Regions from separate parts of the Lederbergia ruris genome, predicted to be linked through region 2. Evidence: a T-box and tRNA genes for the amino acid it is inferred to sense, from the RefSeq annotation. Region 2 holds a T-box; the other holds one or more tRNA genes.
What was found. A T-box is a leader RNA that pairs with one kind of tRNA and senses whether it is charged. The one in region 2 lies ahead of tyrS (tyrosine--tRNA ligase), so its partner is inferred to be a tRNA-Tyr.
Positions count from the first base shown of each region.

Region 1: it has a tRNA-Tyr gene. The T-box ahead of tyrS (tyrosine--tRNA ligase) is inferred to sense a tRNA for this amino acid. The anticodon was not compared.

Region 1 covers NZ_BORB01000048.1:269-4,372, forward strand. The annotation lists rRNA gene rrf (5S ribosomal RNA) at 246-361, shown strand; tRNA gene KI363_RS19030 (tRNA-Asn) at 369-443, shown strand; tRNA gene KI363_RS19035 (tRNA-Ser) at 449-540, shown strand; tRNA gene KI363_RS19040 (tRNA-Glu) at 555-626, shown strand; tRNA gene KI363_RS19045 (tRNA-Met) at 636-709, shown strand; tRNA gene KI363_RS19050 (tRNA-Asp) at 714-790, shown strand; tRNA gene KI363_RS19055 (tRNA-Phe) at 812-887, shown strand; tRNA gene KI363_RS19060 (tRNA-Tyr) at 903-987, shown strand; tRNA gene KI363_RS19065 (tRNA-Trp) at 992-1,065, shown strand; tRNA gene KI363_RS19070 (tRNA-His) at 1,080-1,155, shown strand; tRNA gene KI363_RS19075 (tRNA-Gln) at 1,165-1,236, shown strand; tRNA gene KI363_RS19080 (tRNA-Gly) at 1,242-1,316, shown strand; tRNA gene KI363_RS19085 (tRNA-Cys) at 1,326-1,399, shown strand; tRNA gene KI363_RS19090 (tRNA-Leu) at 1,408-1,489, shown strand; gene norA (multidrug efflux MFS transporter NorA) at 1,936-3,102, shown strand; gene KI363_RS19100 (MerR family transcriptional regulator) at 3,184-4,023, shown strand.
Region 2 covers NZ_BORB01000014.1:77,961-100,227, reverse strand. The annotation lists gene refZ (forespore capture DNA-binding protein RefZ) at 1-652, opposite strand, end outside; gene msrC (free L-methionine (R)-S-oxide reductase MsrC) at 850-1,329, shown strand; gene KI363_RS10110 (sensor domain-containing diguanylate cyclase) at 1,723-3,120, opposite strand; gene rpsD (30S ribosomal protein S4) at 3,466-4,068, shown strand; gene KI363_RS10100 (Gfo/Idh/MocA family protein) at 4,339-5,421, opposite strand; gene KI363_RS10095 (Gfo/Idh/MocA family protein) at 5,713-6,693, opposite strand; gene KI363_RS10090 (sugar phosphate isomerase/epimerase family protein) at 7,108-7,977, opposite strand; gene KI363_RS10085 (oxidoreductase) at 8,692-9,774, shown strand; gene KI363_RS10080 (sugar phosphate isomerase/epimerase family protein) at 9,778-10,602, shown strand; gene KI363_RS10075 (ABC transporter substrate-binding protein) at 10,740-12,101, shown strand; gene KI363_RS10070 (S66 peptidase family protein) at 12,198-13,121, opposite strand; gene tyrS (tyrosine--tRNA ligase) at 13,322-14,587, opposite strand; T-box leader at 14,635-14,854, opposite strand; gene KI363_RS10060 (transglycosylase domain-containing protein) at 14,993-17,947, shown strand; gene KI363_RS10055 (nuclease-related domain-containing protein) at 18,092-19,021, shown strand; gene acsA (acetate--CoA ligase) at 19,865-21,583, opposite strand; gene KI363_RS10045 (GNAT family N-acetyltransferase) at 21,800-22,267, shown strand, end outside.

The sequences.
Region 1 (4,104 bases), on a different contig from region 2:
GATGTTGACTTATCGTAGGAAGAAACGTAGAAGTTTTCTAGTCGCTGGGCACTGGAGCTGGATTCAAATTGTTGTTTCTCGTTTGTCTTCTTCTTTATCTGGTTTTGAGAGAATAATAAAAATTTCTCTTGATTTTTACATAAAAGTAGTTATAATAGGATATGTCGCTTCTTCATAGAATCTTCTGCTAAGATCGCTCACGTCCTGTGAGTACACAGAAATCAGCACATCCTATGAAAGTAAAGTCTGGTGGCAATAGCGAAGAGGTCACACCCGTTCCCATCCCGAACACGGCAGTTAAGCTCTTCAGCGCCGATGGTAATAAGGGGCTTCCCCTTGTGAGAGTAGGACGTTGCCAGGCATATTGTTCCGCAGTAGCTCAGTGGTAGAGCTATCGGCTGTTAACCGATCGGTCGTAGGTTCGAATCCTACCTGCGGAGCCATTATTGGAGAGCTGTCCGAGTGGCCGAAGGAGCACGATTGGAAATCGTGTAGGCGGCTAATGCTGTCTCAAGGGTTCAAATCCCTTGCTCTCCGCCATTCTAAAATATATTGGCCCCTTGGTCAAGCGGTTAAGACACCGCCCTTTCACGGCGGTAACACGGGTTCGAATCCCGTAGGGGTCACTTTTTCGTCGCGGGGTGGAGCAGTCTGGTAGCTCGTCGGGCTCATAACCCGAAGGTCGCAGGTTCAAATCCTGCCCCCGCAATAAAGGTCCGGTAGTTCAGTTGGTTAGAATGCCTGCCTGTCACGCAGGAGGTCGCGGGTTCGAGTCCCGTCCGGACCGCCATTTTTATAAACTTAGTAATAAGGCTCAGTAGCTCAGTCGGTAGAGCAAAGGACTGAAAATCCTTGTGTCGGCGGTTCGATTCCGTCCTGAGCCACCATTTAATAGAATTCATGGTGGGGTAGCGAAGTGGCTAAACGCGGCGGACTGTAAATCCGCTCCCTCCGGGTTCGGCGGTTCGAATCCGTCCCCCACCACCATTTTAGGGGTATAGTTTAATGGTAAAACGAAGGTCTCCAAAACCTTTGATGTGGGTTCGATTCCTACTACCCCTGCCAATTTTTAATTTATGGCGGCTATGGCGAAGTGGTTAACGCATCGGATTGTGGCTCCGACACTCGTGGGTTCGATTCCCACTAGTCGCCCCATTATATTATTGGGCTATAGCCAAGTGGTAAGGCAACGGACTTTGACTCCGTCATTCGTTGGTTCGAATCCAGCTAGCCCAGTTTTTGCGGAAGTAGTTCAGTGGTAGAACATCACCTTGCCAAGGTGGGGGTCGCGGGTTCGAATCCCGTCTTCCGCTCCATAAGGTTCTGGCGGCATAGCCAAGTGGTAAGGCACGGGTCTGCAACACCCTTATCACCGGTTCAAATCCGGTTGCCGCCTCCATGAACTATGCCGGTGTGGCGGAATAGGCAGACGCGCACGACTCAAAATCGTGTTCCTCACGGAGTGCCGGTTCGACCCCGGCCACCGGTATATAGATCGAATGACGACGTTTAAGAGCGTATGTGTGTACAAACACAGCGCTCTTTTTTCGTACAGTGCGCGCCCCTATTTATACGTAGCACAGGTCGGAGGCGCCGTATGCCATACTAGACACGTACAAGCGTGGGGGATGCTTTTGTGCGTAGGAAATTAAAGACTACAGTGTGGCGAACAATAGGGCATAGCTGCCCATCTGCTGAAGAGTCGCTACCTGTAGTGAAGGCGTTAATAAACATTGCACATATTTATTTTACAAGGAAGGATAGGGTTTTTTCGTAGTCATTAAAAAGGAGCATACATAAGGCGTATCATTCATTGAAAAAGACGCAAACTAATTTTTATTCATCAATATTGTAAAATGAGTAAAAATGATTGACTCTCCCCTAAGGGTAGGTATTAAATTATGGTATATATGTTTTTTTAAGGAGTAGAGCAATATGAAGAAACACAACGTTGCATTAATGGTCGTATTAGTAAATATATTCATTGCGTTTTTGGGAATCAGCCTTGTTATTCCAGTCGTTCCCACCATCATGAATGAATTGCATTTATCAGGATCGGTTGTGGGTAATATGGTTGCTGCCTTTGCCTTTATACAACTGCTTGTATCACCAATTGCAGGCCGATGGGTTGATCAATTCGGCCGTAAAAGAATGATTGTAATTGGCTTGATTATCTTTAGTTTTTCCGAATTGCTGTTTGGTATTGGAAAATCAGTCAGCGTTCTTTTTTTGTCACGTATGCTTGGTGGGGTAAGTGCAGCATTCATTATGCCGGCAGTAACAGCTTTTATTGCAGATATTACTACGCTTGACACACGCTCCAAAGCCATGGGCTATATGTCAGCAGCTATATCAACAGGATTTATTATTGGTCCGGGTATCGGGGGTTTCTTAGCAGAAATTCATTCTCGATTGCCATTTTTTGTTGCGGCAGGCGTTGCTTTGGCTGCAGCCATTTTGTCGGTTATACTGCTTCATGAACCGGAAAGAAACCCTGAACACGAAGAAAATAAAGTGGGGCAAAAAACAGGTTGGAGACGCATTTTTGCACCGATGTATTTTATTTCATTTATCATTATATTAATATTCTCGTTCGGTTTATCTTCCTTCGAATCGTTATTTTCATTATTTGTCGATCATAAATTTGGGTTTACCCCGAAGGATATTGCCATTGCGATAACAGGCGGAGCTATTATCGGGGCCTTTTTTCAAGTCGTGCTATTTGATCCCTTAACAAAATGGCTAGGTGAAATTCGCTTAATCCGATATAGCCTTATGCTATCAACCGTCCTCGTTTTTTTATTAACGGTTGTTCAGCAATATTTTTCTGTTTTACTTGTTACCATTACTGTATTTATTGGATTTGATTTAATGCGCCCAGCTGTAACAACATATCTAACAAGAATTGCCGGTAAGGAACAAGGCTTTGTTGCTGGCATGAATTCAATGTTTACAAGTGTCGGAAATGTGATTGGCCCTGTAATCGGTGGGTTATTGTTCGATATCAAGCTTAATTATCCGTTTTATTTCGCAACTATTATTTTAGCAATCGGAATTGGGCTTACACTTGCATGGAAAGAACCGCAACATCAAGAGGCTTAAACAATGCAAAACCGTATTCTTTGTCTATTGCAAGGAATACGGTTTTTGTTAAACTAAATTGTTAAAGGATGTGATGAACACATGGTGGACAGGCTCTATTCCATTGGCGAAGTCTCCAAGTTAATGAACATCTCCATAAAAGCACTTCGGCATTACGATAAAATTGACTTGTTTAAACCTACTTATATTGATCCAAATACGAACTATCGCTATTATGATGACTCGCAGTTATACCTGTTGGACTTAATCAAATCCTTCAAATATATTGGCATTCCTTTAAAAGAAATGAAAAAGGTGCAGGAATTAAAGGCAGATGATTTGCTGGTATTTTTAACGGAACAAGAAAAGTTTGTCAAGCAAAAAATTGATAATTTATTGCAAATTGAACAAACGATTGCAAGCGCGAAAAAGGGGTTACAACGTATAAAGGAATACCCAGCTTTAGAGGAAGTATTTTTTTCAGATGAAGAGGAAACCCAAATTATTCAGACAAAAGCCGATGGAATTAATCCGACCAATATTTTAACTGCATCTTTTCAGAAACTTAAGCGAATGACAGCGTCGACAGAAGGTTTTCGCTACAATGACTATGGCGCCATTTTCGCCTATCGGCCTTATACCGATATTGAGGAAGTTTCCTATAAATATTTATATACACCAGTCCTAACAAAAAAGGATACCTTGGAGTTGTCACAAGATACTGAGATCGCGACCATACCCCAAGGGAAATACTTGTGCATTGCGTTCAATAGTTTAACGGAACAGGATTATTTTACAAATTTAAAAAGGCTTCTTGATTATGCAGAAGCCCATCAATTAACGGTAATCAGTGATATATTTGAGTCATTGGTAAACTTGCACTACTCCTCAAACCGGGAAAAAGGGGTTTTACTGGAGATGAGAATGCGGGTTGCGGAATAGGTAATTTTAGCTACTGCGATATTTCGGCAAGTGTTTCGGTCATCTAACACGAACAGCCCAATATGCATTATTAGGAACATG
Region 2 (22,267 bases):
AATAGCCGATTGAAGCAGCGGATTCGATCGGCTTTACAAATGTTTGGGAACCTGACCATGATTCTAACCATTTACATATCACTGAATGATATTTATCAATAAAATAAGGTTCATGTGGCCCCATTCCCCAAACTTCAGATACATATACACTATTTACATAGGGCATCATAAGTATTCCTTTTAATTGAATGATTAACATACTAATGGGAAAGGCCATTTTTTGCTCTTTCAAAGTGCCATGAATCAAATTTTTCAAAAAGAATCGTTCTTTCATTAAATAAGATGATATGATTTCACGGGAGGTTTGGGAATCAATACTGATTTCCCTCCAAACAAAACGTGCAAGTAATTTATGCTCACTTTGAAAGACTAAAACTCGCTTTATCGCTCTTTTCAGACAATGATCTGCTTGATCTTTATCCAACTTTCCGATTTCTTCTTCCAAACATTTTAAGTATGGCTCAAAAAATCGTATCAGACATTCTTCTAACAGCCCTTGTTTACCTTTAAAGTAATAAGAGATATTAGCAGGATTGATATTTGCTTCTGATGCAATATCACGGATCGTTGTTCCCTTATACCCCTTAGCATAAAACAATTCAATTGCCGCTTCTACAATTGCTTCTTTTGTTGTTCCTTGCCGAGTTGCCATTATTCCGTCCCCCGATCTCTTGAACAATTTAGTTAAATATGAGAAAATATTATAAAATTTTTTGATAGGATTTCAGTCCATTATGATTTGGAAATCTTGCCGATACAAACCATTTCGGTAAGTTATGAATAATTCCTTTCAATACTTATCGACAGTTTCTTTTGAAAATGTCGAAAGAGAGAAAAGGAGCGATGATTTTGTTTAAGACGCAAACCTATGAAGGCAATACGAAGGAACAATATGAACTTGTCATAAAACAGCTTAAGGCCCTTTTAGAGGGGGAAACAAATTCCATTGCAAACTTGAGTAATGCGTCTGCCCTCCTTAATCAATTTTTAGACCGGATTAATTGGGTAGGCTTTTATTTAGTGGAAAATCATGAACTTGTTTTAGGACCCTTTCAGGGATTACCAGCTTGTGTTCGAATCCCTTTCGAGAGAGGAGTCTGTGGAACGGCGGCCGCATCGGGAAAAACGATTGTGGTAGAAGATGTAAATACCTTTCCTGGACATATCGCCTGTGATGCAGCATCCCAATCAGAAATAGTGATTCCTATTTTTAAGGACGGGGAACTATTTGGTGTGCTAGACATTGATAGTCCGAAAAAAAACCGCTTTGATCATACCGATCAAATTTATTTAGAAAAGTTTGTCCGAACATTGGAAAGCTTTCTATAAGAGCGTGTTCAAAAAGGAGGATAAAAAGGACCAAGTCGGCTAAAGGCGCTGACGTCCTGTCAGCAACACCGACACTAGTACATCCTGTACGTCGAAAGTTCGAGGCGGCGTAGCTTTGAGCACAAGGAAGGCTTCCCTGAATCCGCATCGCACGCCGGAAAAGTGGTTTTCTTTTCCAAGGAGCGGACTTGTACAGGATGTACTGACTTCCGTGTTGCCCACAGGACGTGGGCGATTTTAACGGAAGATCCTTATCACCTGATACGTGAGCAGAGGAAAAGCAAGCCAACGAAGAAATTCGCAGTGTCATTTTTACCGGACTTTTTGAACATCCTCTATAAGGGCTAGATAAAAAAAGATCTGCCTAATCGTAAGGCGGATCTTCTTTCTTTCTTAAGATGAAATTTTAATTTGATTTTTGCCAGAGTTCTTCGCTTCGTATAAAGCTGTATCGGCACGTCTGAATAAATCGGATACATCACCAGGTTGATCTGTTCCCCAATTCGCAATCCCACAAGATATGGTTACTTGAGGATTAGTCTTCTCTGGAATATGCTTTCGTAATCGTTCAGCAACAACTAATCCATTTTCCAAAGAAATACCGGGGAGGTAAACAGCAAGCTCTTCCCCGCCCCAACGAGCTGCTGTATCTGTTGTTCGGAGATTCGATTGAATCACTTTCGCTACCTGAATTAATACTTTATCCCCTACTAGATGACCATAGGTATCATTCACTTTTTTAAAATCATCTAAATCAATTAAAATAAAGGTACCTTCACGGTCATTTTGCATGGATGTTTTGATCATCCCATCTAAATAACCTCTCGAAAATAACTGTGTAAGCTGATCTGTCATCACCATTTGTTCCAATTTTTCGCGTAAAAACACATTGGTAATACTTAAAGATGAGCGCTGCACAAGGGTTTGAAACAAGCGAAAATTTTCAAATGTGAATGTATATGGCTCTTCCCCAATTAGAATGACAAACCCTTTCCAAGACTGATTATGAAAATAGACAGCCATCATAGAGCCTACACTGCTTTCAAGCTTGTCAGGCAAATTTTCTGTTTTCCCCATAAATAAACTTTCTTCATTACTTCCAATTTGTTCAAAGATAAAATGGACGAGGCGTTTTCCTATCCTTCCTTTAAAGAATGGAGTACTTTCAAGTAAAACGATCGGTCTTTTATCCATCAAGATCACATATCCTACTTCAGAGATTTGAAATATTTGGGTAATCTGTCTATGCAAATAATGGAGCGCCTCTTTGTAACTAGAAATGGTGTTTAATGCTTGGGCAATTTCATTGATCAAGCGTAAATTGCCAATTAGTTTTTGAGATTGTTGATAAAGCTTAGCATTTTCGATTGCATTTCCAGCAGTCTTGGCCAACAAGCGAATAAAATCAATTTGGAGATCTTCAAATACCGATTGTAATGGAGAGGTCACCTGTAAAACCCCATATACCCCTTGCTTCCCTTGCAATGGTGCATAAATGGATGGATAATCCGCTAACTCTATTTCAATTGTCGAGTTGACATAAGCCGTAATCGCAAGGTGATGGGCCGTGTCAAATTCAAGACTTTTCACTGGCAATTCCTCATCTACTTCCTCATCATCAGACAAAAAAAGATAGTAATCGTTTTCAGGAAAAACCTTTTTCAATGTATCAATGATTTCGGCAAGTACTAAGTTCGTGTCCATAGACGAATGACATTTATCTGTCACTCTGAACAACTCCCTAAAAATCCTTTCTTCTAAAGTTTGCACATTTTTTGGTTTCTCTTCCATGTAAACCCCCTCCATGCAATCCCCAAAACATCTTTTCTTTTTCTACCTACTAGTTTTTCTATGAAAATGCTATTATAATCATTGTACCACGAATAGAACTTTTTACCTATATAAATACAGAAATATTTCTCCATATTGACTTCCTTGTTATATCGATATATAATGGTCGTTGTGTAAAATAATGCAGCCTAAATGAACACATAATGTTTGTATTTTATTCCTCTTTATGAGGTGTATCGTGTAACCCGCTGCTGCTAGGGCGAAGGTACATGAAAATAAAATACCCATTACTGCTGTCTCATCGGTTTTTATTTTACAAAAATAAAACCAAAGGAGGAGACTTCTATGTCTCGTTATACCGGCCCAAGCTGGAAACTTTCTCGTCGTCTTGGTATTTCCTTGAGCGGCACTGGGAAAGAACTTGAAAAGCGCCCTTATGCGCCTGGACAACATGGTCCAAACCAACGTAAAAAACTTTCTGAATATGGCTTACAGCTTCAAGAAAAGCAAAAGCTACGCCATATGTACGGAGTAAATGAGCGTCAATTCCATAATACTTTTATCAAAGCTGGTAAGATGAAAGGGAAACATGGTGAAAACTTCATGATCCTTCTAGAACAGCGTCTTGATAATATCGTCTATCGTCTTGGCCTAGCTCGTACGCGTCGCCAAGCACGTCAACTTGTAAACCATGGTCATATCCTTGTAGATGGACGTCGTGTAGACATTCCTTCCTACAAAGTTACACCTGGACAAACAATCAGCCTACGTGAAAAATCTCGCAACCTTGCTATCATCAAAGAATCTATTGAAGCAACAAACTTTGTTCCTGAATATGTTTCTTTCGATGCAGACAAGCTTGAAGGAACTTTCACTCGTTTGCCTGAACGTTCTGAACTTCCAGCTGAAATCAATGAAGCCTTTATCGTTGAGTTCTACTCACGTTAAGTTCAGAGCTAAGCTAACTAAGAAAAACCCTAGAAGCGTTGTAACAACGCTTCTAGGGTTTTTCTGTTTTTATGAGGTTTGTACTCCAACAAATGTAAATCCAGTTCACACAATTTATCTACTTTTAATCCCTTCAATGAATGAAATTATCTTTTGTTTAGCAACTATATCGTGCATCCATATAAAAACCCCAAAACCTTGATATAACAAAGGTTTTGGGGTTATTTCTAGGTTAAAAATCAATTTTTAATTGTTCTTGAACCTAGCACTTCACACTTCCGGGATTTCAATGTCTACTTCTTTCCCTATTTCAGAAGACCTTAGGATTCCATCAATAATGGCTTGGTTAATCAGGATTTCTTCACCAGGAATTGGTGCAGGCTTATCTTCCTTAATTGCCACAACAAAGTCACGAACTTTTTCATAAAAGATATCATATTGATGTTGTTGGACTGGAATGGTGCTCTCTGTATGATGACCTTGAACATCATGAAACATCGTAATCGAACCAATGCCCCCATCCCAAACACCGCTCCAAGGTCCGCTTCCCGCCGGAGTCAGTTTCAAACCGGCGTCGGTTCCCAAAAAGAGTGTAGGGCCAAGGGAATCTGCATGCATTGCCCATGAAATTTTAAAATTAAGAACCTTTCCACCTTCTAACCTAACGAGGGCCACACCAAAATCTTCCACTTCAAATTTCTCTGCTTCCGGATGGTATTTAGGGTTTGTCCCAAAGTGATTAGAAGTGAAAGCAGACACACTAAGTGGTTTTGGGTAATCTAAAGCATTCAAAGCCAAATCAAGAGAATAACAGCCAATATCAGCCATGGCTCCAGCACCAGCCAATGACTTATTGACAAAAGTGCCACCAGGCATTCCTCTTCTGCGGCCTCCACCAGTTTGGACATAGTAGACATTTCCTAATTCAGATTGAACGATTTTTTTCACAGCTTTCATATTTGGATCATATCGCGGTTGAAAGCCAACCGTTAATATTTTCTCCGCTTTCTTACCTGCTTGCACCATCTCAATCCCTTGTTCAAGCGTAATCGCAAGCGGTTTTTCTACCAAAACATGTTTTCCAGCGTTAAGAGCATCCACACTTGTTTGGTGATGGGCAATATTAGGAGTACAAACACTTACACCGTCAAGGTCTAGCTCCAACAACTCTAGATGGCTATCAAATGCCTGGGCATCCAATAATTCATGCCTATGTACAAATTCCTCAGCTTTTCCTGGAATCACATCTGCAACTCCCACAATTTCCACATCAGGCATTTGTTTGTATGCACGAACATGTGCGCCAGCGATGCCTCCACTGCCAATAATTCCTATTTTTACTTTCCTATCCATATGTTTCCACCCTTTAATCAGTTTTTTAAAAAGCCTTGTCCTGTTACAATGTACGGGAGAATATTCATGCTTGCCTCAGTCGCTAAATTACTGGCTGCTCGCAAACTTTCTATTCCATTCCTCTCTTGTACAAAGACAACGCATTCTTTTTTGTGTGAATTCCCACATCTTACTATATTTCTATCTTTCTAGGAAATATCCTGCTTATCCATTTCAAAAAATCATAGCCCTTGAAAAGATTAGAACTTAATGGGCTATGATTTTCCAAATAATACTAAAAATCTCTCGTTCTTACTTTACCATTTCATCTTCTAATGGATGATACCCCGCTGCCTCGTAAATCATTTCTGTAAGATTGACAACTTCTTTAGCAAATTTCCCTGGGACCTTCACCTCATGCTTTCCTAAAATTGCATCAAAAAAGCTTTGGTCTTGGTTCGTTGTCTTTTTCGGAAGCTCTGGTGTAATCGGTTCTTCGCCTAATCGATGAAGGGTAATCTTTCCATTATCAAAGAAGATCCCACCTTTATCACCACAATATGCATACGTCTCATGCCAAATAGGGGCATACCCAACAATATTCAAACCAGCAATCACATTATTTTCAAGCCGGATGGCTGTAAATGAATCTAATTCTACTGGGGAATGATGACTTTCCATTTGTGTCGATACCTCGATTGGCGATAATCCCGTTGTCCAGAGCAGTACATCACAAATATGGCTCCCGGAATCCATTAACATCCCACCACCAGATAACGCGGGATTTTTACGCCATACATTATTAGGGCCATGTCCCCATTGTTGATATAAGGAGGCCGTAACAGACGTTAGCTTCCCGATTTCTCCATTGGCGATTGCATCGCGGATATACATAAACTCTGGTTCAAAGTGACGTTGATACGATACCTGTAATACTCTTCCTAGTTTTTCAGCAGTGTCGATCAATTCCTCCGCTTCTTTTTTTGAGCAAGCCATTGGCTTTTCGATCAGTACGTGACATCCATGATTCATGACATCCATGGCCTGTTCAAAGTGTAGCGTATGTGGGGAACAAATAATAACAGCATCTAACGAAATATCCTGCAGCATATCTTTATGATGGACAAATTCTTTTGCATCAGTCAGTTGATACTTCGTGATAAAATTCTCTCTATTTTTGGGATTGGGATCCGTAACCGCCACAACGTCTACATAATCAAGTACTACTAAATGGTCTCCATGCAAATTCGAAATACCACCTGTTCCTATAAAACCAACGCGAATTTTTTCCATGCTATCCTTCTTCCCCTCATAAATAGATTATGCCTGCAGGACGCAGGTCACAAAGGCGTTGCGATTGTTGTCGCGAATTTAGGCCAACAGGACGTTGGTCAGAACAGCGTTGCGCCAGGACGGCGCGAACTTAGCCGTTTATCCTTGTGGTCTAGGAAATTATAAAATTCTCGACTTGTGGATAACTGTTTACGTTACGGTTTGACATCCAGCTCCAGCGCCTAGCGACTAGCGACTAGCAAATTTACGCCTTCTTCCTACGATAAGTCAACATCGGCTCCTTCGTCGCCGTGTTTCCTTTATCTCGTCAGAAGTCTTTAAATTTGTACGTCGCTGAACAGGCGCTTGCGCTTTTGTTCTTTAGCTGTTCATCCACTTGATCCTTACTTTTTGAACATCCTTTTAAAGAGTCTTTTACTTAAAATACAAAGAAAGATGCTCTTTTGCTTTCGTAATTCCCTGCTGTTCTGCTTCTAATGATCCCCAAAACCGCTGATCTTCTAATTCGATACTGATTGCCCCTTGGTATCCAATTGTTTCTAGACGAACTGCTACCTTGTCCCATTCAACTTCTCCATGACCAGGAATCGTATAACGCCATGAACCGTCAGAAAAACCGTATTTTGCTCCAAAAGTCGCCGGCAGCGTTCCATATTCGTACAGTTCCTCCGGTAGGATTTCAGTATCTTTCCCATGACAATAATGGATGCGATCCGCAAATTCAGTTAGAACGCGCAAATGATCGATGCCTAAGCGAACTAGATGAGATGGATCATAATTGAGCCCAAAATGTTCGGATGGAATATGTTGGAACATCGCTCTTAAGGTTTCAGGCGTACACCCAAGTGCAGGATATTGTGGGGCTGGTCCAGGCCACCCTTCCAAGGCCATGTAAAGTCCCGTCTCCTCGGCCTGTTTTACTACTTCTGGAAACGACTCTTTCCAAATGGAGAAACTGGTCTCGCGTGACTGATTCGCATCTTGAGGAACAAGCACCATAAATAAAATCTTACCACCTAGCTCAGCCACCTCTGTCATTTGTTGCTTGATGGACTCGATTGCCTCTGCACGAACTAATTCATCTGGATTAAGTAGAGCAGATGTATTTCTAAGATCTATTGAACCAACTTGAAGTCCAGCATCCTGTAAGGCTTTTTTTACCTCCGCATTATAAACTGGTACATCAATCACATCTAGTCCAATTTCAGCTGCCCAATGAGCTACCCTTTCTATTCCTTGTTTACCAATGTGCGGGGGAATCCGCATCCCAATTTGAAAATTCATAGAACCATCTCCAATTTTATTAAAATAGCACATCCTAATTTTTCATCAAAGATAAATATATTACGATGCTTATCATTTTATTCCAGAGTCATCATGACTGCAATGATAAGAGAAAATCTGAATATACCAATACAACATCACTCTCCATTCAATATATTATACTCATACCGCTGTGTAAGTATGCGCTTACTTTATGCTAGACTATATTAATCATATTAATATGTCAATAGGAAATTACCACCTCGCTAACGCCTATGTCTAGTAGTTCCTGGGCTGCTCTTTTGTTCAATATATTTTATTATTAAATTTTCATTGGTAGTAGTTCATTTTATTAGACCCCTTTGGATAAGCCATTAATTGAATATCCTTTTATCCATAGTTCTGCACGAAAATTCCCATAGTCAACCTCTTTAATAGTTGTTGGTATATCAACTTTAAAAATCGGAAAGAACTGCTTGAAATTCTAAAAATATATATTAATATTATTTTCCCTACATAAAATTTCCATTCTGTGCTATATTATTTTTAACATCCATGATAAATCGTATAATCTGCTAAGTGCTTGGAGCAAGGTCAAAGAGTCCTTTATGGAAAGCAGGTGAGATATTGAGTGTTTTAAAATAGGTCTTAGAATAGTAGCTGTCCTTTCCTTGAAATAGTTAGAAATGTTACAAAAAACCGAATGTTCAATTACAAATATAGGAGTGATTCGCTGTGAAGCCCCAGCTTCAGGTTGGTTTGATTGGATATGGATTTGCAGGTCGAACGTTTCATGCCCCTGTCATTACCTCTGTTCCTGGTTTACGTCTAAGGAAAGTGGTGGAACGAAGAAGTGAGCATTCAAAGGAGCGCTATCCGTGGGTAGAAGTTGTTAAATCCGCTGAAGCTCTATATGCTGATCCAGAGATTGATTTGATTATCGTGACAACGCCAAGTACGCATCATGTAGAATTTGTTCGTAATGCATTGAATGCTGGAAAACATGTCGTTGTAGAGAAACCGTTTACAGCAACAACAGCTGAAGCAGACGAATTAATACAATTGGCAAAGGAAAAGAATAAGATGCTTAGCGTCTTTCATAATCGTCGTTGGGACGGCGATTTCATGACCATTAAAGAATTGTTGCAAAAAAACTTACTTGGAAGAATTAAAGAGTGTGAGTTTCAATGGAATCGTTTTAACCCGATTGTTTCAGGAAATAATTGGCGAGAGCAAGCTGGAACAGGAACGGGCGTTTTTTATGATTTAGGTGTCCATTTCCTTGATCAGGCTGTCTGTCTTTTTGGAACTCCTGATACCATTACAGCCAAAATTGAGAGCCAACGTGAAAATAGCGTGGCCCATGATTATTTCGACGTCACGCTTGGATATGAAGGGAACTTGCAAGTACGATTGAAGTCTTCCCCCTTTGTGCGGATTGAAAGTCCACGCTATATTTTACATGGAGAAAATGGGTCCTTCATTAAATTTGGGGTTGATCCTCAGGAAAGGGCGTTAATCAATGGGCAATCCCCAGCTACTAGTAATCACTGGGGAAAGGAAGCGGAAGAACTATGGGGAGATATTTATACCTCACTCGGACAATTAACCGTAAAAGGAAAAATCGAAACACTTCCTGGTGCTTATCAAGCTTATTATCAAAATGTTTATGAGCATATTATGGAGGGCGCCGAACTTGAAGTAAAACCAGAGGAAGCTCGAATGAATATTCAATTGATTGAACGAGCCTTACAAAGCAATCAAGAAGGGCGCACGTTATTCGTCCATGATAAAAACGCACTGAAAGGGAGAGTATGAATCATGTTTCCATTTAAAACAGCCCTCAATGCCTCAACCTTGTTCCCTTTTGAACTTGATGTTATTCAACAAATAGAAATAACAAAGCAAGCAGGCTACGATGGTATCGAGCTATGGATACGTGATATTGAAACCTATTTGGAGAAGGGCGGGAGTATCCAAACCATTCAAGCGGCATTAAAGAGAAATGATCTCGTGCTGATCAATGCGATTGCTTTTTTCAAATGGGCGGATGAGGACCATGAGACTCGAGAAGCAGCCTTCAAACAAGCGAAAGAGGAAATGGAGCTTCTAGCCTCGTTAGGCTGTCTTTCAATTGCTGCTCCTCCCTTTGGTGAAGTAAAATCGGTTACATTAGATGAAATGGCTCAGCACTTTGATCGGCTAGTCACACTTGGTCGCAAGATAGGCGTAGAACCGCTGCTTGAATTTTGGGGAAAATCGCCACAACTCTCTACATTAGAGCAGGCCCAATTAGTGCTGGAAAAGCTCCAGGTGAGAAATGCAAAATTGCTGCTTGACCCTTTTCATATGTATATCGGGGGGAGTAACTTTGCAAATTTACAATCCTTACAAGCAAATCAAATTGGCATTGTCCATGTGAATGATTACCCTCCCTCTCCACCGAAAGACGAACTAGAGGATGCGGATCGCGTTTTTCCTGGAGAAGGTATATCCAATACGTTTGCAATTGGAAATGCATTGGCAGAAATAGGGTATAAAGACTATTTATCCTTAGAATTATTTATCACTGATTATAAAAATAAATCAGCTCTTGAAGTCGCCCAACATGGCTTAAATACATTAAAAAGTGCCTACGTTGGATGATAAATCATTCATACGCTGGCAAACCTTCAAAAATACTTCTTGATAGGGTAGATATAGTGTATATATCTATATATACGTGCATATATTTGTGACACATACTCCCTCCTTCGTATAATATGTTTTGACTTAGGAGGTGTATGGAAGATTTCAAATTTACCATATTGGAGGATAAAGAAATGAAAGCGATTTCCAAATTGATAATTCTTTTGCTAGTGATCTTAAGTGCAAGCTTACTGTGCATAGCTTGTTCTGACCAGAAGGAGACTGGTTCAAAGCAAGCAGGTTCAGCAGATTCTTCTGACTCCGTGGAATCTGGGGATGAAGCGGATGAAAAGGAACCTGTTACGATCTCAGTACTTGTCCATTGGGAAGAGGATATGTTTAATGAACGCTTTAAAGAGCCGATTGAAAAGCGGTTCCCCCATATTACGTTAGAACAAGTGAGATCAGGCTCTGGACAAGAAGATTTAGAAGAGGTATTCGCAAGTGGGACATCTCCCGATATTTTCTTTGAGCTTTCTCAGCAAACGATGGAATATCTAGAGCTTGATTATGATTTAAGTGAATTGATTGAAAAACATTCGTATGATGTAAGTCATATCAACCCTGTTTTTCTTGATTCGATTCGCTCGAAGGATAAAGAAGGTAGATTACTAGCCTTGCCTTATGAAATTATTTACCATGTTTTGTTCTATAATAAAGATATTTTTGATCTATTTGGGCAGCCTTACCCAACCGCTGATATGACATGGAGCGAAGCACTAGAGCTTGCCCGCAATTTAACTGGCGAACGAAATGGAGTCCATTATCGAGGGCTTGATTTAGGAAATGCTGAGACGCCTCTTCAGCAGTTAGCAGTGAATAAAACAGATCCAGAAACTGGTGAAGTACTATTTGATCAACCAGAATTTGGCCAATATTTTGACCTAATTGATCAAATATTAGATATTCAAGGAAAAAGCGATGTGGAGGCCTTCGATCAAGGCCGGTTTGACGGGGATCAAACGACAGCCATGGTGACGGCATTTGTGCAAGGATTAAACTGGTGGAAAGATGTCGAAGGCCTAAATATGGATGTCGCTCCTCTACCAGTTTGGGATAATGGTCCGGCGGTAAGTCACCGACCAGATGGCGGTATTATTGCTTTAAGCATCAACCCAGAGAGTGAACATAAAGATGCTGCTTTTGACGTAATCACCTATTTTACAGAGAATGAATACCAGGAATGGGCTTCCCGCAATGGAATTGGCCCTTCAAGTTCGGATGAAAGTGTCCTAGATCAATTTTTTCAAGATTATGAATCAACTCACGATAAAAATGTAGCTTCCATTTTTGCCCATCCACCCGCAACACCACCAGAACAAATTAGTCAGTGGGATCAATACGTAGACTTGGACCTTAAAAGATATTCTGAATCAGATATGGATAGCAATGAGTACCTTCGTGTGATTGAAGAGGAATCTGCCGCAAAGATCCAAGATGCCAAAAATTCACAATAAAAACTCAAATCCTGAGGGACAGTTCCTTCAGGATTTGATTCTTGAATGGCTATTTATGGGAGTTGTCACATCTTTTTAGAAATGCTTGGATTCCCCTTACACGCTAACAGTCGGTTCAAGTATGGTTAATGTATTGTTGATTGTATTCAGATTGGCGATTGCGCCGATTGGGATAGCAGCTTTATAAGTGCCATGTGCAGTCATGAGATTCGTCATAAGTGGTTTTCCAAGCGGAACAACGAATTCATTGATCAAATCTTCATAGGACTTCCCGTAAGCAAGTTGACAATTTGTACACTCTCCTAAAATAATGCCGATACAGTCAGCAAATTTGCCAGCAAGTTTCAAGTGATTCATATATCTGTAGACTTTATTTATCGGTTCATGCGTTTCCTCTAAGAACAAAATTTTATTCCTTGTATCAATTTCAAAAGGAGTTCCTAAGTTGTCAACAAAAGACGCCAGATTGCCTCCTACAATTGGCCCCGTGACACTTCCAGGCACTCGACTTACAAGCGGGATATCCGGTGGGTTAGAGATCAACCGAGGTGACAAAAGGGTAGACGTAGCTGTAAAAAACTGATCGAAATTATAAGGTGGTGTCTCCAGTTGAAAGTCGATCAACATGAGGCTTTGGAAAGTGATTAAATTGGTATATTGATAGAGGACATTCAATAATATTGTCATATCACTATAGCCCGTTATAATTTTTGGATGACGCCTAATTGATTCATAATCAAGATAAGGAAGAATTCCGGCGACCCCAACGCCACCCCGGGTAGCTAAAATTAATTTGACTTGGTCATTTTCAAACATAGCCATTAGATCAGCGGCCCGTTCCTGATCCGTGCCAGCGAGAAACCCATTTTGAGCATAGACAAATTGACCTAACACAACAGTAAACCCCATATCTAAGAGTGTACTGATCCGTGCATCAATCACACTTGCCTCTAATGGACTGCCCAATGTCACAATGCCGATTGTATCACCTGGTTGCAAAATAGGCGGCCTTGTTGCCATAGTTTCTCCCCCTTGAGAAGTGTCATACCATCTCTGTATAACAGTATATTAGAGGTTGGAAACATTCATGACCTAAAGAATCAAAATATGAAATGGGGTTACCTTCTAAGGGTTGAAGCTTGCTAATATATCTTTTCTGTCAAGATCTCAACTTCCTGCAAAATATAAGCCGACTTTAGAAAAGCCGGCCTATTCCATACTTATTTATATTGAATCAAATAATATTTTTTCTTTCCACGGCGGATGACGGTAAATTTTCCGTCCAATTTGTCTTTTTCCTCTAACTTATAATGTAGATCTGTCGTTTTCTCCCCATTAATGGAGACTGCCCCATTTTGTATGTCTTCTCTTGCCTGACGTTTGGAAGGAGAGATTTTTGCCTGCACTAGAATTTCGACTAGTCCAGCTTCCATTCCCTCTTCATGTTCAAATGTAGGGACATCCTTTAAGCCTTGTTCAATTTCCCTTGCACTTAAAGAAGCAATGTTTCCACTAAATAGAGCTTCCGTTATGCGAATCGCTTGTTGTAAGGCCTCTTCTCCATGAATTAACCGTGTCATTTCTTCTGCCAATGTCCGTTGTGCTTTTCGTAAATGTGCTTCTGATTGGACCGATTTCTCCAACTCTTCGATTTCTGTTCGATCCAAAAAGGTAAACAGCTTTAAATATTTGACCACATCGGCATCAGATGTATTAATCCAGAATTGGTAAAATTCGTAAGGCGTCGTTTTGACCGGATCGAGCCAAATTGCGCCACTCTCTGTTTTACCGAATTTTGTTCCATCTGCTTTCGTCACTAGAGGAATCGTCATACCATAGGCTTTTGCTCCTTCTCCAGCCATTTTCCGAATCATTTCTAATCCGGTCGTAATATTTCCCCATTGATCACTTCCACCAATCTGCATTTTACAGTTCCAGTTTTCGTACAATTGATAAAAATCGATCGCTTGAAGAATCGTATACGTAAACTCAGTAAATGAGATGCCTGACTCTAAGCGTGATGAAACAATATCCTTGGCCAACATATAATTGACACCAATATTTTTTCCGTAATCTCTTAAGAAGGTAATCAGATCCATTGATCCTACCCATTCAAAGTTGTTTGTCAGAATCGCTCCATTTTCACCTTGAAAGTCAAAGATTTGTTCTAGCTGCTTTTTAAGTCCTTGCACATTTTTCTCAACCTGTTCCATCGTTTGCAGCTTTCTTTCTTCTTTTTTTCCACTTGGGTCGCCGATCAATCCTGTTGCTCCGCCAACCAAAACAATCGGGCGATGACCATGTTTTTGAAACCGCCTTAAGGTTAAGAATGGTAATAAATGTCCTATATGCATACTATCTGCGGTTGGGTCCACCCCACAATATAAAGAAATTTTTTCATTATCTAATGTATCCGCTAATCCATCTGCATCGGTTTCTTGATAAATTAACCCTCTCCACTTTAAATCATCCATTAATGTACTCATACAAGTTCCTCTCTTCCTAAAAAATAAAAAACGCCCCTTCGTAAAAACGAAGGGACGATTCATCACCGTGTTACCACCCAACTTGGGAATCGATTACTCTCTTCCCCACTCTCATCTATAACGGCATTACCGTTTGTCGCTATTTTTGATTTCTCACGACAAATGCTCAAGGAGGTAATTCGTTAAACTGTGTGTATCGATTTGCACCAACCATCGATTCTCTTATAACAGGGACAGCCCACTACTTATTCCTATCAAAGCAAGTATTTTTTTAAATGAACTTTAAAGTATTTTAACCATATTTCCCCTTGGTTGTCAAATTTCTATAAAATTTTCGTTTACTCTACCATTCCTATTCCTGAATTATGCTATAATAGGAATGATTTTTGGGAGGGATGAAAAAGAATGAAAGACCAGATGCATAAAATTTGGGAGAATATAAAAACATTTGCTTCCAAAATTCATTATAAGTCGATCTTAAGAGGCGTAAGGGTTACATATGGTGTGACGTGGAATCTTCTGCTTTTATTTATTATTGTCTTTATTATTGGGGGAGCTTTTGCTGGTGGGATTGGATTAGGTTATTTTGCATCGCTTGTCAAAGACCAAAAGGTGTTAGCAAAAGATGAGATGGTAAAAAGTGTTCACCAATATGAGGAAACTTCTACTGTTTATTTTGCCAATAAGGTAGAATTAGGAAAATTACGCACAGATATTGACCGCGAGGAAATTAAGATTGATCAAGTGTCTGATTATCTAAAGAAAGCTGTTGTTGCGACGGAAGACGAATATTTTTATGAACATAAAGGTGTGGTACCAAAAGCTCTTTTTAGAGCCGTTTTCCAAGAATTTACCAATTCAGCTGTGCAATCAGGGGGAAGTACGCTTACACAGCAGTTAATTAAAAACCAAATTCTTACAAATGAAGTTTCTTTTGATCGGAAGGCAAAAGAAGTTTTACTTGCCCTTCGTATCGAACGTTTTATGGATAAGGATGAAATTCTAGAAGCCTATTTGAATGTCACGACTTTTGGCCGGAATTCCACTGGACAAAATGTTGGAGGTGTACAGGCGGCTGCAACAGGGATCTTTGGTAAAGATGCAAAAGATCTTACCCTTCCACAAGCCGCATTCATTGCTGGTTTACCTCAGAGTCCATTCAGGTATACTCCCTTTACAAACCAAGGTGAGCTGAAGGAAAAGGAGCTATTAGAACCTGGATTAAACCGCATGAAAACTGTTTTAAAAAGAATGAAAAAAGAGGAATATATTACGGAAAAAGAATATCAAGATGCCATTGCATATGACATCACCAAAGATTTCATCTCTAAACAGCCACGGTCTTATGATAAGTACCCTGCTTTAATGGAGGAAATTGAAGAAAGATCGATTGAAATATTAGCTGAAATACTAGCTAAACAAGATGACTATAAACCAAAAGATTTACGGGAAGATGAAGAACTAAAAAGGAAATATTTGACATTAGCTGATCGAGATATTCGCCAAAATGGCTATCAAATTCATTCAACGATTGACAAAAAATTATATGAGGCTTTTGAGAAAGCAAAAAATGATTATCAAAACTTCGGACCTACTTATAGAAGAGAACGAAAAAATCCAGAGACAGGCAAAATGGAAGAAGTCGATGATCCGATGCAAATCGGCGCGATTTTAATTGACAATAAAACTGGGAAAATCTTAAGTTTTGTTGGGGGCCGAGATTTTAAACTAGATCAATGGAATTACGCAACAAGTGTGCCAAGACAAAATGGATCAAGCATGAAACCATTACTTGTTTATGGACCTGCGATCGAAATGGGAGAAAGTGCTCCAGGCGCCGTAATTGCAGATTTACCGTATAATTTCCCTAATGGTTCCGGTGGGACGTACACACCCAAAAACTACTCCTCTTGGAGATATTATGGCCTTGTATCGGCACGGGAGGCTTTAGCCAATTCTTATAATGCCTCAGCCGTTAGTACATTTTGGAAAATTCGCGACAAAGATCCTGGTCAATACTTGCGTAAGATGGGGATCACTACTGTAAGTAAAGACGAAGCAACATATCCCTCCGTTGCACTCGGCGGACTTACTCACGGGGTGACGGTTGAAGAGAATACCAATGCCTATACAACCTTTGCCAATGGCGGAAAATTCGTTGATGCCTATATGATTGATAAGATTACAGATCATGATGGCAATATCGTCTATGAACATAAAAAGAAACCTGTTGAAGTTTTCAGCCCGCAAACAGCCTACTTAATGATTGATATGATGCGCGGCGTATTTAACCGTCCAGGAGCTACAGCTTCCTCGGTTCCCGGTATGTTAAAGTTTTCTACAGATTGGGCGGGAAAAACAGGGACAACGAATGATTATAAAGATACTTGGTTAATAGGATCAAATCCAAATATCACATTTGGAACATGGCTTGGTTATGCTTCTAATCGAACATCAAATACAGATAATGGTCAACGGAATTATCGAATTTGGGCAAACTTGATGAATGCCGCTTACGATGTAGATCCAGAATTAATTGCACCAAAGGAACGTTTTAAAGCCCCTGGTGGGATTGTAAGCCGTTCTTACTGTGCCGTATCTGGAATGGCTCCATCTGAAGCCTGTCAAAAGGCTGGGCTCGTTCGGACCGATATATATAATGCGAAATATGTGCCGAACAAAACCGATGATAGCTTAGGTGCTGGTGGACGCTATGTTTTAGCTAATGGTAAGAAGTATGCAGCTTTGCCTTCTACACCAAAAGAATTTACTAAGACTGGATTAATCATCAACCCAGGTTTTCTGAATCGTATAACATACGGCTATGTGAATGACTTTTCCCAACTTGTTCCAGCCAATTCTCAATGGGGAAATCTGCTTGTAGCCGATGCGAAATTACAGGACGATGGGAAAGCTCCGGCGGCTGTTTCTGCAAAATTGAGTGGTCATACCCTTACATGGAGTAGATCAGGAAGTCATGATGTAGTCGGTTATCGTGTATATAATGAAGCTGGTAAAAAAATTGCCTCCGTTCTCTCTGATGGTACACTCTCTCAAAATGTCGGAAATGGTAAATTCTATGTTGTAGCAGTGGATATTGCGGGAAGAGAATCTAAACCATCTAATCGTGTAGGACAAGAGAAGAAAGAAGAAAAAAAGGAAGATGTTGCAAAGAAAAATGAAGATGCCAATCCGAAAAAAGAAAATCCGCAAAAGATAGCAGATACGCAACAGGAAAAGGAAAAAAAGCAAGAGGAAAAAGAGAAGAAAGAAGTAGAAAAGCAGGATAAGGAACAAGAGAAAGAGAAACAAGAGAAAGTCGAGCCAGACGATCAAAATAAAGAGAAAAAAGAACAATAGGATGAAGACATAACAAACGGAGAACTAAAATGTTCTCCGTTTATTTGTTATAACTAGAAAATACTATTCTATGCTTGAAATCAAATGGAAAATCGCTTACTATGAATTTATGGAATTTTTCAAAATTAGGAAAGGAATGATTCAATGTCAACAAAGCCTCATAGAAAACCTCTCCCCCCAAAAGAATTGGCCATTTTTCAATCTTTACTTCCACGAATGGAGTTATCCCCACAAGAAAAACAACACTATGAAAATCTCAAAAAAGGTTATGAGGGAGAACTAGCGTTTTACAGCCTTCTCCAACAAACAGGATTAAAGGACCAGCTCATTCTGTATGATTTACTTTTACAAGCGAACCAAACAGAATTTCAAATCGATAGTCTTCTTATGCAGCGCAAAAAGATTTTTATGTTTGAAATCAAAAATTACGAAGGAGATTTTTATTTTCAACAGGATCAATGGTACGTAGCTACAACACGGAAAGAAATCAGAAATCCTCTACTTCAACTCAAAAGAAGTGAATTTTTACTCCGTCAATTACTCCAAAATTGGGGACATGATGTATCGATAGAGTCCTATATCATCTTCATCAATCCAGAATTCACCTTATATCACGCTCCACTGAACCAACCGATGATTTTCCCAACACAACTTAAGCGATTTATCGAAAAACTAACAACCTCCACTACAGCCGTCACACAAAAGCAGATAAAAATGGCAGAACAATTCGTGAAGAATCATCAGGACCAGTCTATTTTTGAACGTTTGCCCCAATATAAACACGAGCAATTGACAAAAGGAATCCTTTGTTCAACCTGTACAAGCTTACTAACCCCTTTTACTTATAAAAAGCTCCGGTGTGAAAAATGTGGGTGCGAAGAAGATTTAGAAGCGGCTGTCATGCAAAGTTTGGAGGAATTCCACCTTCTATTTCCAGATAGAAAAATCACGACGAATGCAATACACGAGTGGTGTGGCTTTATTCTCTCTAAAAAAACAATAAGAAGGATTTTAACAAAGCATTTAACACTCGTCAAAAGGGCAAAAGCCTCACATTTTCTTTATAAACAGTAGTATTTTGTGATAAAACTACTTCATTCCAAGTTAACGATAAACCCGTAATCATTATGAGACTTCCTATATGAGTATATTCTTATCAGAGCCGTAGTTTCGAACATGATTCAACGTTAATCGTTACCAGGGTCTTGGCTAAAGCGTAGTTTTGGGTACGATTCTATCTCGATCGTTACTGGTTACTAGGCTGTATCACGATTTCGGGCACCATTCTACCTCGATTGTTACCGAGTTCTTGGCTAACTCATAGATTTGGGCACGATCCCCTCTCGATCGTTACCAGTTTCTCAGCTGAATCACGGTTTCGGGCACCATTCTACCTCGATCGTTACCTAGTTCTTGGCTAACTCATAAATTTGGGCACGATCCCCTCTCGATCGTTACCAGTTTCTCAGCTGTATCACGATTTCGGGCACCATTCTACCTCGATCGTTACCTAGTTCTTGGCTAACTCATAGATTTGGGCACGATCCCCTCTCGATCGTTACCAGTTTCTCAGCTGAATCACGGTTTCGGGCATCATTCTACCCCAATCGTTACAAGGTTCTCGCAGAATCATAGTTTCGGGCACGATTCTCTCTCAATCGTTACCGGGTTCTTGGATTACCCGTAGGTTTGGCCCGGTTTGCTCTTTTTCTGATGGACTCGCATCTTGCAAGCCTCTCGGGCTAGACACTTCCCAATTTTATATTGCTTATCTAATAAAAATGTGGCTACTCCTTGATAGAGTAGCCACTTTTCTATTAATACGGCGCAAGCCTACATAATGTAGGTCAGTTAGAACAGCACGCTTGTTGTCGTACCTCTTCAGCATTCTCCCTATTCTCGGGCGTTTCCGCTTTTCTAGTCTTCCATTGTCGATAAATCACCCGTTGGTAAATCAAGTTCCCAAGCTTTTAATACGCGACGCATGATTTTCCCACTTCGCGTCTTAGGTAGCTTATCACGGAATTCAATTTCACGCGGAGCGGCATGGGCGGCAAGCCCCTTTTTCACAAATTGTCTAATATCCTCTTTTAATTCATCTGTTGGTTCGTTTCCTTCAAGTAGCGCAACAAACGCCTTAATGATTTCACCACGAACAGGATCAGGCTTTCCAATCACACCTGCTTCTGCCACAGCCGGGTGCTCCAAAATTTTACTTTCCACTTCAAATGGACCAACCCGCTCTCCAGAGGTCATGATCACATCATCTACTCTCCCTTGGAAGAAGAAGTATCCATCTTCATCCATATAGGCGGAATCCCCTGACACATACCAGCCTCCTGGTAGAAAATAGGAGTCATATTTTGCTTGGTTATTCCAAATCTCACGCATCATGGATGGCCATCCTTTCTTAATCGCTAGGTTCCCCATTCGATTAGGTGGTAAGATATTGCCTTGATCATCTACAATGGCGGCTTCCACACCTGGAATTGGTTTGCCCATGGAGCCTGGTTTAATTTCTAAGCAAGGGAAATTCACAATCAATTGTGCACCTGTTTCTGTCATCCACCATGTATCATGAATGCGCTTATTGAAAACTTTCAATCCCCAGCGAATTACTTCAGGATTGAGCGGTTCCCCCACACTCATCACATGGCGAAGTTCGGAAAGATCAAATTGTTTGACTAACTCATCTCCAGCACTCATCAACATTCTGAACGCCGTTGGGGCGCTATACCACACCGTCACGCCAAAATCCTCTAAGGTTTGATACCAGGTTTCTGGCTTAAATCTTCCTCCTACAATCACATTAGACGCACCTGCTAACCATGGACCAAAAATTCCGTACGATGTCCCTGTTACCCACCCTGGATCAGCAGTACACCAATAGACATCTTCTTCCTGTAAATCTAATACCCAACGGGCTGTCTGGTATTGCTGAATCATGGCATTATGAACGTGAAGGACGCCTTTGGGACGGCCAGTTGAACCAGAAGTATAATGCAAAATTAAACCATCTTCCCGATCAACCCATTCAATCTCTAAATTGCGATCAGCCTCTGCCATGCGTTTATTAAAGTCGATGATCGTATCTGATTCTTCGATATCTTTCCCTACCAGGAAAACGCTCTTTAAATTAGGTAATTCTTCGACAGGAACCCTTTCAAGTAATTCTGGAGTCGTGACAAGGGCTTTCGCTTCACTATCTTCTAATCTATCTTTCACAGCTCCTTCCATAAAGGCTTCGAATAAAGGACCGACGATCGCACCTAGCTTAATTGATCCCAATATAGCAAAATATAATTCTGGAGAACGGGGCATAAAGATGAAGACTCGATCCCCTTTTTCAACATTTCCATGTGTTTTCAAAGCGTTGGCGGCCTTATTCGTTAATAATTTCATTTCGCGAAATGTATATTTTTCTTCCCGATTGTCGTCACGAAAATAAAGAGCGACCTTGTTTTTTCTAAAGGATTCTGCATGGCGATCAATCGCTTCATAGGCCATATTCACTCGACCCGTTTCATACCATGAGAATTGTTTCTCGGTATCAGACCAATCAAAATTTGCACAAGTGTCCTCGTAATTTTCTAGATTGTATTTTCCCTGAACAACTGGTAACGCTTGCAAGTCCATTTCTTGACAACTCCCTTTTGTTCGATTTACATTCACCATTTCTGTAGCTTCGCATTCGCTATATAAAACTCTTATTTTAAGATAGCAATTGCTGTATACGCTTTCTACAAATGGTGTATACTATTATAATATAAGAGTCACTCATTCACAATTCTTTCACAATATATTTAAGAGTTTTTTAATGATCATACATATAGCTGAAAGCGGGGCAATTGAATGGAACACAAAAAAACATATAATGCTAGACAGCTTAAAAGTAAAAATGGAACATTGCTGATTGAGGGTCCGATATCGGGGGATATGCTTGCAAGTCTAGATTTTCATGAAGGCTTAGTCGCTTTTAGGCCTGCTAAACAGCAACAGGAAGCGTTAGTGGAAATAGCCGATCTTCCAGAAGGTCGAATTATTATTGCTCGGGAGGAAGATCAAGTTGTTGGTTATGTAACCTTCTTATATCCTGATCCACTTGAACGCTGGTCACAAGGTGGTCTAGATAATTTAATTGAGCTTGGGGCGATTGAAGTTGCTCCTGATTTCCGCGGTGCAGGTGTTGGAAAGGCTTTGTTGGATGTATCCATGATGGATGATGCAATGGAAGATTATATTATTATCACGACAGAATATTATTGGCATTGGGATTTAAAAGGGACTGGATTAAATGTATGGGAATACCGAAAAGTGATG